2 regions of the Streptomyces sp. NPDC002994 genome follow, and region 2 is predicted to be linked to the other one. Evidence: riboswitches for the same ligand, from Rfam matches in the RefSeq annotation. Region 2 holds a riboswitch; the other holds the start of a gene.
What was found. A riboswitch is a leader RNA that binds a small molecule or an ion and turns the genes downstream of it on or off. The one in region 2 is predicted to bind guanidine.
Positions count from the first base shown of each region.

Region 1: another riboswitch for guanidine. It lies ahead of ABZX79_RS23160 (MBL fold metallo-hydrolase); the one in region 2 lies ahead of ABZX79_RS30280 (multidrug efflux SMR transporter).

Region 1 is NZ_JBEXNQ010000017.1:93,001-98,643, forward strand. It holds gene ABZX79_RS23135 (DUF4142 domain-containing protein) at 1-483, shown strand, start outside; gene ABZX79_RS23140 (class F sortase) at 487-1,089, shown strand; gene ABZX79_RS23145 (hypothetical protein) at 1,257-1,613, opposite strand; gene ABZX79_RS23150 (GNAT family N-acetyltransferase) at 1,762-2,613, opposite strand; gene ABZX79_RS23155 (hypothetical protein) at 2,714-2,950, opposite strand; gene ABZX79_RS23160 (MBL fold metallo-hydrolase) at 2,947-3,597, opposite strand; guanidine-III (ykkC-III) riboswitch at 3,609-3,676, opposite strand; gene ABZX79_RS23165 (hypothetical protein) at 3,707-4,039, opposite strand; gene ABZX79_RS23170 (serine hydrolase) at 4,137-4,997, opposite strand; gene ABZX79_RS23175 (hypothetical protein) at 5,172-5,643, opposite strand, start outside.
Region 2 is NZ_JBEXNQ010000029.1:2,088-7,730, reverse strand. It holds gene ABZX79_RS30285 (transglycosylase domain-containing protein) at 1-2,107, shown strand, start outside; gene ABZX79_RS30280 (multidrug efflux SMR transporter) at 2,159-2,479, opposite strand; guanidine-III (ykkC-III) riboswitch at 2,526-2,593, opposite strand; gene ABZX79_RS30275 (co-chaperone GroES) at 2,647-2,943, opposite strand; gene ABZX79_RS30270 (DUF3618 domain-containing protein) at 3,050-3,370, opposite strand; gene bcp (thioredoxin-dependent thiol peroxidase) at 3,559-4,029, shown strand; gene proP (glycine betaine/L-proline transporter ProP) at 4,168-5,643, shown strand, end outside.

The sequences.
Region 1 (5,643 bases), on a different contig from region 2:
GCGGTGCTGGTGCGTGACCACACCAAGCTGGACGCGGATGTGAAGCTGCTGGCCGGCAAGCTGAACGTAACGCTCCCTGGCTCTCCGACCGCCGAGCAGGAAAAGGAGCTGGCCGCTGTGCAGGCCAAGGCCGGTACGCCCGCCTACGACGCGGCATGGCTGAAGTCCCAGGAAGCCGCACACACCGCGACCTTGGCGCTCATCGACCAGGAGCTGTCAGCGGGCGAGAACTCCGAGGTCAAGGCTGCTGCCCGCAGTGCGCGGCCCGTGGTGGCGATGCACCTGGACATGGTCCGCGGGGGCGAGTGCCACGCGGGCAAGGACGCGGGCAAGGTCCGGGCCGGCCACAGTGGGCAACTGGCCGCCGACGACAGCTCGCTCGCCCTGGCGGGCGTCGCCAGCCTGGCCGGCGGTGGGCTTCTCGCCACCTGCGGGGCGCTCTGGTTCCTGCACAACCGGCGCCGTTCCGCCGAGCGCCGCTAGGCCGTGGCGGGACGCCGGCTCGCCGCCGGCGCACTGGCGGCGGGCGGCCTCGGCGCCATGGCGGCCGGGTGGGTGATGGTCAGCGGCCCGCAGTTCCCCCTGGGGGATGCGGGCACGCTGCCTGCCGTTCAGGCCCCGGCGGCGGCAGGCGGCCGTGCGCCGGCCTCACCACCCCAGAGCATCCGCGGCCCGGGGCGGTTCAAGGCCGGGATCGTGCCGGTGGCCGCGACGGCCGATGGGGTGCTGGCCCTGCCCGAAGAGCCCGACACCGGCGGATGGTGGGCGCTGGGCGCGGCTCCCGGGGCTCCCCGTGGAACCGTCCTTGTCGCGGGGCACGTCGACACCCGCGAAGGCGAGCTGGGAACGTTCGCCCTGCTGCACGAGTTCCCACTCGGCGCGCGCGTGGTGCTGACAGGCGCTGACGGCCGGGCCCGTGCCTACCGCGTCACTGCCCGCCGCACGTACGGGCAAGAAGCCCTGCCGGCCGATCTGTTCAACCGCGACGGGCCCCCCAGGCTGGCACTGATCACCTGTGCCGGACGGTACGACCACACGGCCGGCCGCTACCTGAAGAACCTTGTCCTGTACGCCATGCCCACTCCGTAGGGCATGGCCTCCTTCAGGCCGACAGGGACTCGGCATGGGCCCCCGCGCCGGGTACTGCGCCAGCGCCAGCTGGGTCCCCCCGTCGCCGAGGGCGGTTCCCGCCGTCCGGCGACGCGGCGTTCGCAAGCGCCGGGCCACCCGCACCCACCGCGCGGACCGGTGTGGGTTCACAGGCGTCGCAGGATCCTCCGCAGGCGCCTCAGGGGACGGGGCGACGGCTTGGGGTGCGCCGGCGGTTCGTGCTGGCTGCTCCACAAGGGCACCTGTGGCATGAGGAAGCGGGAGCCGGAAGTCTCCATCACGCAGAAGGGCTCGCCGCTCATGTCGTCCACATGGATGCGGAAGGGCCGGGGCGGCTCCTCGGGCAGCTCCGCCTCCAGGACCGCGGCGCCTTTGGGCCGGCCCTTCCGGTAGGCGACGACCTTGCCGTCCACCAGGACCTCGATGCCGTCGGAGGGCCGTCCGACCTGGACGCTGATGGAGTGCCCATCCTGATCGAGGTGAAATCGGTGACCGCGGGTCATGACGTACCTCCCCCAACGGTGCGGGACGTCCTGGTCCCAGAGTACGCAGCCTCCTCCGAAACCTCGGCCGGCACCGGCACCGGCAGTGCCTGCCTGGCCACATGTGGTCACGCACCCCTGGCCCACACGAGCGGGATGCCTCGACTGCCTACTGGCCACGGGCGGGCTGGTTGGCGATCAGCAGGGTTGTGCCGGCCGGGCGGAATCCCAGGCGGGCGTAGATACGGGCGACAGCCTCCTGCGCGTAGGCGAGGAAGACGGTGTGGACGCCGTGGTCGCGGGCGTGGGTGGCCAAGGCAGCCATGACGGCAGCGCCGAGCCCCTGGCGGCGGGCGGTGGGGAGGGTGCCGATACCTCCGATCTCGGTGATGCCGTGCGCCGGGTGGTAGTGACCGGCGGCAAGCGGAGTGCCGTCCGGGGCGAAGGCAGCGGCGAGCGTTTTGTGGCCGGAGCGGAGGAAGGGGCGGGTCATCGCCACCGTGCCGTCCGCTGTGAGCTTTTCCGCCGCCACTGCCAGCTCCGCGCAGCCCGCCGACCCCAGCGCTGTGCCCTCTGCCGCGAAGGCCAGCTGCGGGATGGCGAGTACGGCGGGCAGGGCCGGGTCGTCGGCTTCCAGGACCCGGATCGTGACGCCCGGGGGCAGAGACTGCGGGGGCAGCGGACGGTGCGGGTCGAGGGTCATCAGCGGGCGTTCCATGACCGGCAGGCCCGCTGCCTCGATGCGGGCGCGCAGCGAAGGCGTCACCTCGGCGAGCCACTCGAAGGCCTCCGGCACACCGAGCTCACGCTGCCGGGCGCGCACTCGGGCGATGTCGGCGGCGGTGGCAGTGACGGCACCTGCCGAGGCGGGACGCGCATGGTACGGACCGCCGTAGAAGGGGGCGCCTGTCTCCTTGCGTACGAAAAGGCACAGGGAGTCGAACTCCTCGGCTTCGGCGAACAGCAGGGGTACGGCGGCGTAGTACTGCTCAATGCGCTCACGCAGGGACGGCTGGCTCATGCGACACATCCCATCACGGCCTTCGGGCTCTCCAACCCGCTGTCCTACGTACCCCAACCAGTCAGCCGCCACCCTCATCCGGGCGTTCAGCGGCTACGCCCTACACCTGGTCCTCGCGGCAGATGACGAAGCTGGGAAAGGTATGCCGCCCGGGCCGGTCGCCGATCTCGTCGATCGCCTTGCTGATGTCCCGCAACTGGCCCACGGTCATCTCCAGCGGCGGCTCGTCCGGCTGGTAGGTGGTACGGATCGGGTAGTCCACACCGGGCACGTCGGTCATCTCGATGTGGCAGCCGAGAATGTGGGTGACCGGTCGGGTACCGGCGAACGCGATCAAGCGGTCGATCGTACTGCGGAAGGCGGCCCAGTCCTCCACGTACAGCCGCCCGGGATACACCGTGTCCCCGGTGAGCAGGAATCCGGTGTGCGGGTCGTAGTACGTGAGCGCGGCTTCATGATGGCCGGGGTTGCGAGGCACTCCAGCACTCGGCCACCGAGGTCGACCCGGGCCACCCGGCCGGGGTCGTCGGAGAATCCGAAGTACTCCCAGGCACTGTCGCGATCCGCCCCCACGACCATGGTGTGGGGGCGGCCGGTGAACTGTGAGTCGCCGGCGACGTGGTCGCCGTGAGCGTGGGTGTGCAGGACGAGCAGCGTGCAGCCGTCCCGGGGATGCTCGGCCAGCCGGCGCCCGACCAGGTCGTCGACGACCCGGCGCAGCGGGAAGAACTCGGCGGACGCGGTGGCTCCGGTGTCGATGAGTACGGCCCGGGTGTTGCCGAAGAGCAGGAAGAGGAACGGTGCCTCGTAGTTGACCGCCATGTTCTGGCGCAGGATGAAGGTGTGTTCATCGTAGGCGTGGACCTGGATGTCGGGATCGGTGTCGTGCTTCGCCGACGGCGATCCGTGGATCCAGTTGACGTCCAGGACGCGAGGTTCGGGCGCCTTGGAGGCGAAGTCGATGTGCTGCCCATGTCCGCTCATGACGTCTCCTCAGAGCGTCGTCTTTGCAGGCCGGGTACGGCGCACATCTCGTCCGGGGCAGGCCCTCACGAGCTGCCGGGCGGAATTTACTACGCCCGGAGCAACCTGATCAACCGGAGCACAGCCCGCGCTTGGTCAGCCAGTGTGTCAGCTCCTTGCCGCGCAGCAGGGGGAACTGCCCACCCCACTCGTCCCAGTCCAGGCCGCTCTCGGCATGCAGTGTCAGATCGGCGATGGTTTGCCCCGCTACATCCTTCACAAGGAATCGCACGTCACCCCAGCACATGCAGACAAACGCGTCGGCTTGGAAGTCGACCTCCAGCAGGCCGGCGAGCTGGGCCAGTTCGCCGGCGTCGCTGACAACCGCGACACTGTCCGCGCCGAGGCCGCGCACTTCGACCGTGTGGGCACGCCGCCACACGGTGTCGGCGGGTGTGCGCAAGGCCTCCTCCTCGACTGGGTTCGGGCACAGTAACAGGGCCCGGCGGACCAGGTGGGTGGGGGCAGGCTCGTCACCCGCCCCCCGTCGAGCCGCTGGGCTACTTCTTGAAGCCGTAGTTCATCAGCTTCTTCGCATCGTTCGTGCGATGTGTCTGTGAAGACGAGGCCAGGACCGTGCCGATGACTGTCCTGCCGCCCCGGGTGGCCGCATAGACCAAGCAGTACCTGGCTTCCGGGCCCGAGCCGGTCTTGACCCCGATCGTGCCTGAGTAGGTGCCGAGCAGGTTGTTGGTGTTGGCCCAGGACATGAAGCGGTAACCGTTGTTCCTCGTCGTGACCTTCTGCTTGGTCGACTTCGTCTTCACGACCGTACGGAACATCGGGTACTTCATCGCATTGCTCGCGAGCTTCGTCAGGTCGCGCGGTGTCGAGTAGTTCGAGGTCTTTCCGATGCCGTCGAAGGAATCGAAGTGCGTGTTCTTCAGACCGAGGCTCCTGGCGGTCGCGTTCATCTTGCCGATGAACGACTTCACACGTTTCGCTCGCGTGGAACCGCTGCCGAACTTGTCGGCCAGTGCGTACGCCGCGTCGCAGCCGGACGGCAGCATGAGGCCGTACAGGAGCTGGCGGACGGTGACCTTGTCGCCGACGATCAGACGGGCCGACGACGCGGTGTTCGCGACGATGTAGTCGCTGTACGCCTTCTGGATCGTGACCTTCGAATCCAGATTCAGGTTCCTCTGCGCGAGCACCACCCGGGCCGTCATGATCTTGGCGGTGGAGCCGGTGGGAAGACGCTTGTCCGCGGCCTTGGCGAAGAGCGTCTTCCCCGTGCCGTTGTTCATCACGAAGCCGCCCCTGGCGGCGATCGTGGGCGGCCTGAGCGTGTCGGCCTGCGCCGGGGCGGAGAACGGCCCGGCCGTCAGGACGGCCCCTGCGGTGACAGCGACTGATGCCACACGAAGAACGGCCGCGCGGTTGGTTTTCAAGATCAGTACTCCAAACGCCCCTCGGGGGCGGTCACATGAGAATGCGCTTGCTCATGCACAACGCCCAGGAGGGGTCATTGGATGTGTTCCGCGCCGGCTCCGTCCCCCTTGCGCGGACCTGACACATCGCGGGGCGGTGCACCGTCACCAACGCGGACGCGGCCATCCACTGGTGTCACCACGGCCGTCGCCGGGCAGGGACCGCTGCGCGTCCATCGGCCGTACGCCGGCCAGATAGGCCCGGAAGCCGGTCCGGCGGCCCAGGTCGGGAAGCGGGTGGAGACGCCACTCGCGGGCGTACGCCGGAGGGCGCCGCCCCTCGGAGACCAGGACCGCGACGGGCTGCTGGAGCGCCATGGCGGTGAGGGCCTGCGGCGTGATGCTTCCGTCGTGGCCACCGGGCTGGCGCGAGGCGCAGCCGGTACGGAACGCGACCCGGATGGCCTCGTCACCGCTCACCACACACGGCGGGCGCACACCCTGGGCACGCAATGCGGCGGCGATCCGGGTGAGGTCGGCGGTGTCGCGCCGTACCCGGTCCGCCATCCTGTCGACCAGGACGTACTGGATCGCCAGGTGAGCGACGAGGGCCACGGACACGATCCCGACCGCGGTA
Region 2 (5,643 bases):
CGGCAAGGGCAAGCAGTCCGGTTCCACCATCACTCAGCAGTACGTCAAGAACTACTACCTCGGCCAGGAACAGACCGTCACCCGAAAGGTGAAGGAGTTCTTCATCGCGATCAAACTCGATCGCGAAGAGAGCAAGAACGACATCTTCGAGGGGTACCTGAACACCAGCTACTTCGGGCGCAACGCGTACGGCATCCAGGCCGCCGCCCAGGCGTACTACGGCAAGGACATCGACGAGGTCACCACCGGCGAGGGCGCCTACCTCGCCTCGCTCCTCAACGCCCCGAGCGCGTACGACATCACCACCCACCCCGAGAACAAGGGCGCGGCCCTGGGCCGCTGGAACTACGTACTCGACGGAATGGTGAAGGAGGACTGGCTGAGCGCCGCCGACCGCGCCGCGGTCAAGTTCCCCGCCCCGCACGAGGCCAAGCCCGCCTCCAGCCTCTCGGGGCAGCGCGGCTACATCGTGCAGGCCGTCGAGGACTACCTCACCAACAACGAGATCATCGACGAGGACACGCTCGCCACCGGCGGCTACCGCATCACCACGACGCTCGAAAAGTCGAAGCAGGACGCCTTCGCCCAGGCCGTCGACGACAAGGTGACGTCGCAGACGAGCAAGGACCGCAAGGCCGACCGCAACGTGCGCGTCGGGGGCGCCTCCATCGACCCGGCGACCGGCAAGGTCGTCGCGATGTACGGCGGAATCGACTACACGAAGCAGTACGTCAACAACGCGACGCGCCGCGACTACCAAGTCGGCTCCACCTTCAAGCCGTTCGTCTTCACGTCGGCCGTCGAGAACGGCTCCACCACCCAGGACGGCCGGCAGATCACGCCGAACACCGTCTACGACGGCACCAACAAGCGGATGGTGGAAGGCCCGAACGGCCCGACGGGGTACGCCCCGGAGAACGAGGACCAGCGCTCGTACGGCCAAGTACCCGTCCGTACCGCCACCGACAAGTCCATCAACGCGGTGTACGCGCAGATGGCCCAGGACGTCGGCCCGGCGAAGGTGAAGGACACGGCCGTCGCCCTCGGCATCCCGGAGCACACCCCGAGCCTCGACGCGTACCCGTCGATCGCGCTCGGCGTCGCCACCGCCAGCGTCCTGGACATGACGGAGGCGTACGCGACGCTCGCCAACCACGGCAAGCACGGCGCGTACACGATCGTCGAGAAGATCACCAAGGACGGCCAGATCATCAACCTCCCGAAGGCGGACGCCGGCTCGGGCACGGGATCGGGTTCGAGCTCGGGCACGGGCACGGGTTCAGGCTCGGGCTCGGGTTCCGGCTCTGGCTCCGGCTCGGGCTCCGACGCCGGGCAGGGCGTCTCCCGCGAGGCCGCCGACACCACGACGTCCATCCTCAGGAGCGTCGTCGACGGCGGCACGGGCACGGCGGCCCAGTCCGCGGGCCGTCCGGCGGCCGGCAAGACCGGCACGGCGGAGGAGGACAAGGCCGCCTGGTTCGCGGGCTACACCCCCGACCTGGCGACGGTCGTCGCGGTGATGGGACAGGACCCGGAAACCGGCGTACAGAAGCCGCTGTACGGAGCCCTGGGACAGCCGCGCATCAACGGCGGCGGAGCACCCGCGCAGATCTGGGGCCAGTTCACGGCCGCCGCGCTGGAGGGCAAGCCGGTGCAGGACTTCGACCTGGAGACGGCGGCCGGCTCGGAGGAGCCGGACGACTCGCCGTCCGACGGGGAGCCGGACACCGGGGAGTCGGAGGGCTCCGACGGGTCCGACGAGCCGTCGGCGAGCGACAACCCCGACGAGGACCCGACGCGGAGCCCGACCGACGGCGGCCCCACCGACTCGGGCGGCACGACGGACACCGGAGGCACGACGGGCACCCCCGGCACCGACGGCGGAACCGCGGACACGGGCGGTACGGGTGGTACAGGTGGCACGGCGGACACCGGCGGCACGGGCGGCGCGACCGACACGGGAGGTACGGCCGACACCGGCGGCACCACGGGCGCGACCGACGGCGGGACGACGGACACCGGAGGCGCCACCGACACGGGAGGCACCACCGGACCGCCTTCCGACGGCCTGCTGAACGGCGCGCGCGGCAGAAGCACCAGCGGCTAGCGACCACCGGCTAGCGACCATCGACCGCCAGCGCCCGCCAGTGCCCGGTGTCTAGTGCCCCGAGGTCGCCTTGAGCCCGACCACCGCCACCAGCAGCAGACACACAAAGAAAATCCGGGCGGCGGTCGCCGGCTCACCGAGCACCACCATGCCGAGGACCGCCGCACCGGCCGCGCCGATGCCGACCCACACGCCGTACGCCGTACCGATCGGCAGCGTCTTGGCGGCGTGGGACAGGAGCATCATGCTCGCGACGATCCCCGCGCCCGTGAACACACTGGGCCAGAGCCTCGTAAACCCGTCGGTGTACTTCATCCCGATCGACCAGCCCACCTCGAGCAGACCGGCGACAACAAGCAGAACCCAGGCCATGACGGGGCACCTCCGAAGACGAAACGCGGAAACAGCGATACATCGGGGTGCGTCGTCTTTGCGTAGAACCCGGTACGGCGCGTCTCGTCGGGGGTGCTTCCAACATAGCAAAGGGCAGCGAAAGGGCCCGGTGACCCTGGTCACCGGGCCTGACGCAGGCTGTCTGCCTACAAATACAAGCCGGTCGAGTCCTCCGATACCCGCTCGGAAGCCACCGCGTGCAGATCGCGCTCCCGCATCAGTACGTACGGGATGCCGCGCACCTCGACCTCGGCCCGGTCCTCCGGGTCGTACAGCACCCGGTCGCCCGGCACCACGGTCCGTACGTTCTGACCGACCGCGACCACCTCGGCCCAGGCCAGCCGCTTGCCGACCGCCGCGGTCGCCGGAATCAGAATGCCGCCGCCCGAGCGGCGCTCGCCCTCGGGGCTGTCAGACCTGACCAGCACCCGGTCGTGCAGCATCCGGATGGGCAGCTTGTCGTGCGTGGTGTTCTGCGTGGTGTTCCGCGTGGTGTTCTCGCTCACGCCCCGAACCTACCTGTCCTCGCGCCCGCCGTCGGCCCGAGGGTCAGCCGCGCCTGCGGCGCGCCGACAGGGTGAGCAGCCCCACCAGCCCCACGGCAACCAGCGCCACCGGAACGAGCCGCTCCAGGCGCGGAGAGCCGTCCTCCGACACGAACTGCGCCTTCACATCGGACACCGTCCGGTTCACCGCGACGAACGCCCGGCCCGCGGTCTGGTCCACGGTCGAGGCGACCCTGGCCTTCGCGTCACCGACGATCGTCTTCGGGTGCAGCCGCACCCCGATCTCGTCGAGCGTTATGGCCAGCTGGTCACGCCGGCTCTTGATGTCCGCCTCGATCTGCGCAGGGGTCCTGGCATCCGACACTGCGCTGCCTCCGTGGTCGTGGGCCGAATCCGGTATTCCTTCAATTCCTTCGTCGACAGTCTGTCAGCTCGGGCCGTCCCATACCCCACGGCACCCCCATTACGCTCGGGACCGTAATCCCTTACACCTCAGCCACAACGACAGCTACAGCTACAGAGCCACACCCCGCACGAGGAGACCGAGACCTTATGACGAGCGAGCGACTTCAGCCCGGCGACACCGCCCCCGACTTCACCCTGCCCGACGCCGACGGAACCGAGATCTCCCTCGCCGCCCACAAGGGCCGCAAGGTCATCGTCTACTTCTACCCGGCCGCTCTGACCCCCGGCTGCACCAAGCAGGCCTGCGACTTCACCGACAACCTGGAGCTGCTGGCCGGGGCCGGGTACGACGTCATCGGCGTCTCCCCGGACAAGCCGGAGAAGCTGGCGAAGTTCCGTGAGAAGGAAGACCTCAAGGTCACGCTGGTCGGCGACCCGTCCAAGGAGGTCCTGACGGCGTACGGCGCCTTCGGCGAGAAGAAGCTGTACGGCAAGACGGTGACCGGGGTGATCCGCTCGACGATCGTGGTGGACGAGGAGGGCAAGGTGGAGCGCGCCCTGTACAACGTGAAGGCGACGGGCCACGTGGCGAAGATCATCAAGGACCTCGGCATCTGACGGTCCGCAGTCCCGAGGCGGTATGCCGGAGGTGTTGTGACCAAGGTCCTGGAACAGGGGACCTTGGTTTGCAGCATTGAATAGAAGGCAGAAGTTCCACTTGGACATTGGAAACGCGTCCGAGGAAAGGAACCTGCCATGGCCACCGGCCCCGGCTACGGCCCCGACCACGTGGCCGATCCCGAAGCGATCAAGCGCCACCGCACTCTCTTCCGCGCCGCGAGGAGACGGAAGAACCCACCGCTCCGCCGCTCCGACATCACCGTCACCGACGAAGCGGCGGTCAGGCGGGCGGTCAAGGCGGCCTCGCTCGGCAATGCCATGGAGTGGTTCGACTTCGGCATCTACAGCTATCTCGCGGTGACGATCGGCCACGTCTTCTTCCCACCCGGGAACGACACGGCCCAGCTCCTCTCCTCCTTCGCGACCTTCGCCGTCGCGTTCCTGGTGCGGCCCATCGGCGGCATGGTCTTCGGCCCCATGGGCGACAGGATCGGACGCAAGAAGGTCCTCGCGCTCACGATGATCCTGATGGCCATCGGCACGTTCGCGATCGGCCTGATCCCGTCGTACGCCACGATCGGCTTCTGGGCGCCGGTCCTGCTGATCTTCTTCCGCCTGGTACAGGGCTTCTCCACGGGCGGCGAGTACGGCGGCGCGTCCACCTTCATAGCCGAGTACGCCCCCGACAAGCGCCGCGGCTTCTTCGGCAGCTTCCTCGAATTCGGCACCCTGGCGGGCTACACCGGCGCGGCCGGCCTGGTCACCGTCCTGACGGCCTGGCTGGGTTCCGACGCCATGGAGGCGTGGGGCTGGCGCATCCCGTTCCTGGTAGCGGGCCCGCTGGGCCTGGTAGGCCTCTACCTGCGCCTCCGCCTGGACGAGACCCCCGCCTTCCAGAAGCTGGAGGCCGGAAACATCCACGCCACCGAGGCCGCCGACGCGGTGGAAACCACCGCAAAGGGTGACCTCGCGAAGATCTTCCGGCAGCACTGGCCGACGCTGATCCTGTGCATCGCCCTGGTGGGCGCGTACAACGTGACGGACTACATGCTGCTGTCGTACATGCCGACGTACCTGTCGGACGAGCTCGGCTACAGCGAGACGCACGGCCTGCTGATCCTGCTGGCCGTCATGGTGGCCCTGATGGCGATCATCAGCCAGGTCGGCCGCCTGAACGACCACTTCGGCCGCAAGCCACTGCTGATGGCGGGCATGCTGGGCTTCTTCTTCCTCTCACTGCCGTCCTTCCTCCTGATCAAGCAGGGCAGCATCCCAGCGATCGTCGCGGGCATGCTGATGCTCGGCCTGTCGCTGGTCTGCCTGCTGGGCACGATGTCGGCGGCGCTCCCGGCGCTGTTCCCGACGAACGTCAGGTACGGCTCGCTGTCGGTCGGCTACAACCTCTCCGCGTCGTTGTTCGGCGGGACGACCCCGTTGGTCATCACGGGCCTGATCAGCCTCACCGGCAACAACCTCATGCCGGCGTACTACTCGATGGCGGCGGCGCTCATCGGCATCATCGCGGTGGCGTGCATGAAGGAGACGGCGAAGAAGCCTTTGTCCGGCTCCCCGCCGTCGGTGGAAACGAAGGAGGAGGCGGCGCAACTGGTG